2 linked regions of the Paraburkholderia bryophila genome follow. The protein of the gene in region 1 binds, or shares a complex with, the protein of each later gene. Links are inferred from orthologs where the notes say so. Each region holds a gene or a part of one and is shown on either strand. Other genes may lie near its edges. The genes, in order: dapF and GGD40_RS15140.

Region 1 (3,123 bases):
AAACCGTCGCGCGACGCCCTGAACGGAGGGACGGCATGCTGAGTCTGCTTGGCGGCCATCTGGCGATCGGCCTGCTCAAATTTCTGGCACTACTGCCTTACGGTTTCGTGGCACGACTGGGCGACGGACTTGGCTGGCTGCTTTATCAGATTCCCAGCAATCGCAAGCGCGTCGTCCACATCAACCTGAGCCTGTGTTTCCCGGAGTGGAGCGCGGAGCACCGCGAAGAGATCGCGCAGAAACACTTCCGCCACGCGATCCGCAGCTACGTGGAGCGCAGCGTCCAGTGGTTCGGCTCGGCGGAGAAGTTGAAGAAACTCATTCAGGTGGACAGCGAGGTCGACCTGCTGGATCCGGACATGCCGCCCACGCTGTTGCTTGGCGCGCATTTCGTCGGCATCGAGGCCGGCTCCGTGTTCATCAACTACTCGCTGCACCGGCAGTGCGGCGCGCTCTACCAGCCGATGTCCAACAAGGTGCTCGACGACGTGGCGAAAGCGGCTCGCGGCCGCTTCGGCTCCGACATGGCGAGCCGCGCCGACAGCGCTCGCATCGTGCTGCGCTGGCTGCGCGACCGCAAGCCGGTGATGCTGGGCGCCGACATGGACTACGGCATGCGCAACTCCACCTTCGTGCCGTTCTTTGGCGTACCCACCTGCACGCTCACCGCGGTGGGCCGACTGGCGGAAGTCGGGCATGCACAGGTCGTACCGTTCATCGGCGAGGTGCTGCCGAACTACAAGGGTTACCGGCTGAAGGTATTCAAGCCGTGGGAGAACTACCCCACCGGCGACGACGAAGCGGACGCCCGTCGCATGAACGCCTTCCTGGAAGAGCAGATTCCGCTGATGCCCGAGCAGTACTACTGGGTGCACAAGCGCTTCAAAACCCGGCCGCCGGGCGAACCCAGCGTGTATTGAACGCAGGCGCGGGCGCGTCACTTACAATAGCGTGATGAAACTGAAATTCACCAAAATGCACGGCGCGGGCAACGACTTCGTCGTGCTCGACGGCTACACCCAACCGGTCAACCTGACGCCGGCGCAGGTGCGCGCGCTCGCGGACCGGCATTTCGGCGTCGGCGCCGACCAGTTGTTGCTGGTGGAAAAGCCCACCATCGCAGGCGTCGACTTCAGATATCGCATCTTCAATTGCGACGGCGGTGAAGTCGAACATTGCGGCAACGGCTCGCGCTGTTTCGTGAAGTTCGTTCACGACACGGGTCTGACCGACCAGCGCACGGTGCGTGTGCAGGTACAGAACGGCACTCTCACGCTGACCATGCAGGAAAACGGCGAGGTGCTGGTCGACATGGGCGCGCCGGTGTTCGACCCGGAGCGCGTGCCGTTCGCCACCAAGGGCCTCGAAGGCCGTCGCGAAGGCGCGGACACGCTGTGGCCGCTCGACGTAAACGGCACGACGCGCTGGATTTCAGTCGTGTCCATGGGCAATCCGCACGCGGTCCAGGTGGTCGACGACGTCGAAGCGTTTCCGGTGCTGGTCGAAGGCCCGGTGATCGAGCGTCACGCGCGCTTTCCGCAGCGCGTGAACGCGGGCTTCATGCAGATCGTCGGCCGTAGCGAGATCAAGCTGCGTGTGTTCGAGCGCGGCGCCGGCGAAACGCTGGCGTGCGGCACGGGCGCGTGCGCGGCGGTCGCGGCCGGAATCCGGCGCGGTTTGCTCGAAGCGCCGGTGCTTGTGCATACGCATGGCGGCAAGCTGACCATCACGTGGGACAGTGCGAAAGCCGACGAGCCGTTGCTGATGGCCGGCCCTGCGGCGACCGTCTTCGAAGGCGAGATTGAGCTGGCCGATTAGTTAGCTGCCTGAATCCATTGACCGAAGCGCCGCCCCAAGGCGTCGCCCCGTAGTCCTTTAGCCGAAACCATGAACGATCGCGAAGTCGCCGAATACCTGCTCGCCAACCCCGAATTCTTCGCCGACCACGCGGAGACACTCGCGACCATCCGGCTCGCGAACCCGCACGGCAAAGCCGCGGTGTCGCTGCAGGAACGGCAGATGGAAATGCTGCGCGACAAGAACAAGCATCTCGAACGCCGCCTCGCCGAACTGCTGCGCTACGGCCACGAGAACGACAGCATCGCGTCGAAATTCAACCGCTGGACCATTCGCGTGATGGCCGAGCGCGATCCGTACGCGTTGCCGCGCACGATCGCCACCGGTTTGCGCGATATCTTCGACGTGCCGCAAGCCGCGCTGCGCGTGTGGGACGTGGCCGAGCCTTATGCACAAGCCGACTTCGCGCGCCACGTCGGTGAAGAAGTGCGGATTTTCGCCAATAGCCTGACCACGCCGTATTGCGGCGCGAACACCGGCTTCGAAGCGGCGCAGTGGCTGGTGCCGTCCGCGAATGCGACGACTGCCGCGCCTGAAGAAAGCGCGTCCGGCGCAGCGCCGTCCGAAGCCGCGCACGTCACCGAGTCGATCGCGCTGCTCGCGTTGCGCGACCCCGAGGGCAAGGAAGAAGCACCGACCTTCGGCCTGCTGGTGATGGGTTCCGCCGACGCGCGCCGCTTCCACGACGGCATGGCGACCGATTTCCTGACGCAGATCGGCGCGCTGGCCAGCGCCGCGCTGAGCCGTTTGCTGCCGCGCTGAGCGCCGATCGTGCAACCGATCCGCTACCGCCGCCCAAGCCGCCCCAGCCGCTAAAAGCCCATCGTGACCGAAACCGACCCGATCGCCGCCTATCTGTCGAATCTCGAACATGAGCGGCGGCTGTCGGCGCATACGCTACGCGCTTATACCCACGAACTCGACGAACTTCGGCTGCTGGCCAAAGGTCGGCCGCTGCAAAGCCTGACCGCGGTGGATATTCGCGGCGCTGTGTCCCGCGCGCATTCGGGCGGCCTGACGGCGCGTTCGATCAGTCACCGGCTGTCGGCATGGCGCGCGTTTTACCGCTGGCTCGCCGGCCGCGTCGATCTGCCGGCCAACCCGGTCGCGACCGTGCGCGCGCCGAAGCAGCCGAAAACGCTGCCCAAAGCGCTGTCCGTCGACGACGCCACGCGCCTGATGGAAAGCCCACCGCCCGCATCGCTCGAAGGGTTGCGCGATCATGCAATGCTCGAACTGTTCTACTCGTCGGGTCTGCGACTGTCG
Region 2 (3,223 bases), 670 kb from region 1 along the record:
GGCGTGCCGAAGGTCTCGACGATTTCAGCCTCGGTTGCCATGCGGAATTCGGCCAGACCCGGCAGCTTGCTCGCCTTGATTTCGTTCAGGTCGTGATCGCCGCGCAGCATCAGCAACCAGATGGTCGGCTCGGCGCCTTCGTTTTCGGTCGCGAGAATGATCGACTTGATGGTGCGCTCGAGCGGAATGTTCAACAGTTCGGCGACGGCCTCGCACTTCGCCTTGCCCGGCGTGGCGGTTTTCGTCAGCGCTTCGGCAGGCGCCGCGCGTTGCGCGTACAGCGGCAACGCTTCGGCCGCTTCGACGTTCGCCGCGAACTCAGAGGTCGGGCAGTAAGCGATCGCGTCTTCACCGGTGTCGGCGATCACGTGGAATTCGTGCGAACCGCTGCCGCCGATCGAACCGTTGTCCGCCGCCACCGCGCGGAAGTCCAGACCGAGGCGCGTGAAGATGCGCACGTACGCGTCGTACATCTTGCGATACGACTCGCGCAGACCTTCCGCGTCTTTGTCGAACGAGTACGCGTCTTTCATGATGAATTCGCGACCGCGCATCACGCCGAAACGCGGACGGATCTCGTCGCGGAACTTCGTCTGGATCTGGTAGAAATTCACCGGCAGCTGGCGGTAGCTCTTGATCTGATTACGCGCGATGTCCGTGACCACTTCTTCGTGGGTCGGTCCGATCACGAAATCGGTTTGCTTGCGGTCTTTGAAACGGAGCAGCTCGGGGCCGTACTTTTCCCAGCGGCCCGACTCCTGCCACAACTCGGCCGGTTGCACGGCCGGCATCAGCAGTTCGATCCCGCCGGCCCGGTTCATTTCTTCACGCACGATGGCTTCCACCTTGCGGATCGAACGCAGGCCGACCGGCAGGTAGTTGTAAATACCGCCGGCCACGCGACGGATCATGCCGGCGCGCACCATGAGCTTGTGGCTGACGATCTCGGCGTCGGCGGGCGCTTCTTTCAGCGTGCCGATAAAGAAACGGGAAGCTTTCATTCAGATTTTCCAAAAGCGGCGGCTCCGGAAGGACCGCCCGAAAGGTGAAAACGGTGGGGAATCGACACAGACCCGGCGCTCTGTCAGCCCGGTTCGCCCGACGCCTGGCACAGCGCCGCGTGCTCACGCCTTAGCGCGCTGTTGTGCGCCTCGGCACGCTTTTGCGCGCCGCCGAAGCTGCCGCGCAAAGCCTTCACACACGGGATAAGGCACGGAAAGACTGACAGGCTACCGCAAACGCGGGGCCTTTTGCGGCGAATCGTTCCAATCTGGTGCGAATCGGTGCGTCGGGTCCGTTATCTGTTTATAATCAAAGCAATTTTAAAGGATTCGAAGGTGGTTGTATGCTGGATCGTGAAGGCTTTCGCCCGAACGTCGGCATCATCCTCTTGAACGCGCACAACGAGGTGTTTTGGGGCAAACGGCTCCGTGAACATTCCTGGCAGTTTCCGCAAGGGGGCATCAAGTACGGAGAGACCCCCGTGCAAGCGATGTATCGGGAGTTACACGAAGAAACCGGGCTGCTTCCTGAGCACGTCAAGGTGATCGGTCGCACGCGCGACTGGTTGCGTTACGAGGTGCCTGACAAGTTCATCAAGCGCGAAGTACGCGGTCATTACCGCGGCCAGAAACAAATCTGGTTTTTGCTCCGGATGGTTGGACGCGATTGCGACATCTGCTTGCGCGCCACCGACCACCCTGAGTTCGATGCGTGGCGCTGGAACGAGTACTGGGTGCCCCTCGACTGTGTGATCGAGTTCAAGCGGGATGTGTATCAGTTGGCGCTGACGGAGCTATCCCGCTTCATGCGCCGGGCTGTGCCGCGTGCGGAAAAACCTGTCGGGCACCACGTGCCGCGTTATCCCCGGATAGCGTCGTCAATGGAGAGTCCGCCGGATTCCACGATAATGACGGTGACCTCCGTGACCACGGTGACATCTGTCAGCATCGAAACATCGGTTCACACCACGATCGCGTCCGATTGCGATTCGGGTTCCGGATCGGAGCCCGAGTTGGGCGCCGCGCCGGAGCATGAGGACGAGGGCGAATCTGCTCGCGAAACCGCCGGCTCGCTATTCCGCCCGGGCGCGCGCAATTAACAACGCTGTGCGGCTGTCCTGGCCGCCTCAACCGGCGCGGCTCACTGAGCCGCGCCGGTGTTTCGAGGAAATCATATTGAAAGCACTTGCTCTCGTCGTGGCGTGCGTCGCCACCGGCGCCCTGCTGGCTGGTTGCTCGAGCGCCGGCAAACCCACCAATAAAGACGACAGCGCGTTCGTCTACCTGCTGGACCGCCAGGGTAGCTGGGTTGAAAACAAGGTGGACACGTTGCCGCCGCTGCCGCAAGACGCGAATCTGCTGCCGTTCGCTGTTTCCGGTAATACCCCGCTGCAGTTTGCGGTCGACAAGAATTCGCTCACTGTAGGTACCGACGGCGTGGTTCGCCTTACCGTCGTCGTGACGAGCCCGAGCGGCGCACGTAATGTGATCTATGAAGGGATTCGCTGCGACACGTACGAATGGCGCCAGTACGCGGGCCTGAACGCGGATCACGACGGTTGGGACACCACGGTCGCGAACAATTTCACGCGTATCGAGGACGGTGCGCTGAACGCGTATCAGTCGGCGCTGTACCAAGATTATCTGTGCGCGAGCAAGATGCCTACGGGCAACGCTCAGCGGATTCTTGAAAATATCCGCTACAAGCGCACTGCGGCCTCGTTGATTCGCTGAGAGGGGTCGTGGTTCCTGAGCGCGCTGGTTGAAGTCTCAGCGCGTCGTGGATGTGAAAAAAGCCGTTTCAGCTTGTGCTGAAATGGCTTTTTTGTCTGCGCTGCTATTTGGTCTGTACTGCGCGCCCGCGCCGAATCTGCTGCGAGCCGACGTTATGCGTTGGGTTCAGACCAGGACCAGATTGTCGCGATGAATCAACTCGGGCTCGAGCATGTAGCCGAGCACGGACTCGATCTCGCCACTCGGGCGACGCTGAATCAGCTTGGTTTCCGCGCTGCTGTAGTTCGTCAAACCGCGCGCCACTTCCCGCCCCGCGGCGCTCAGGCAAGCAATCACCTCGCCGCGCGCGAACGCGCCCTGCACACCGACGATGCCTATCGGCAGCAAGCTCTTGCCGCCTTCGGTCAGTTTTTCGACCGCGCCGTCGTCGATCACGACGTGGCCGCGCACTTGCAGATGGTCCGCCATCCATTGCTTGCGGGCCGCCA

What was found.
Region 2: the proteins of dapF (region 1) and GGD40_RS15140 are in contact, whole or in part, in a solved structure (PDB 5YGU), measured with the Escherichia coli proteins. The link is inferred for Paraburkholderia bryophila from one-to-one orthologs.

Annotation. Positions count from the first base shown.
Region 1 is NZ_JACCAS010000001.1:2,705,727-2,708,849, forward strand. What follows is about bases 82-2,886. They hold dapF (diaminopimelate epimerase), read left to right. Parts: upstream 82-954; coding sequence 955-1,818; downstream 1,819-2,886. Other genes in these bases: GGD40_RS12010 (lipid A biosynthesis lauroyl acyltransferase), read left to right, coding at 82-920; GGD40_RS12020 (DUF484 family protein), read left to right, coding at 1,888-2,619; xerC (tyrosine recombinase XerC), read left to right, coding at 2,683-2,886. Also shown: more of GGD40_RS12010, read left to right, coding at 36-81; more of xerC, read left to right, coding at 2,887-3,123. UniProt on the Escherichia coli protein: Involved in the succinylase branch of the L-lysine biosynthesis and in the biosynthesis of the pentapeptide incorporated in the peptidoglycan moiety. Catalyzes the stereoinversion of LL-2,6-diaminopimelate (L,L-DAP) to meso-diaminopimelate (meso-DAP).
Region 2 is NZ_JACCAS010000001.1:3,378,193-3,381,415, reverse strand. The notes cover bases 319-3,223. They hold GGD40_RS15140 (RNA pyrophosphohydrolase), read left to right. Parts: upstream 319-1,345; coding sequence 1,346-2,101; downstream 2,102-3,223. Other genes in these bases: proB (glutamate 5-kinase), read right to left, coding at 2,901-3,223; GGD40_RS15135 (CNP1-like family protein), read left to right, coding at 2,178-2,735; GGD40_RS15145 (proline--tRNA ligase), read right to left, coding at 319-1,001. Also shown: more of GGD40_RS15145, read right to left, coding at 1-318. UniProt on the Escherichia coli protein: Master regulator of 5'-end-dependent mRNA decay.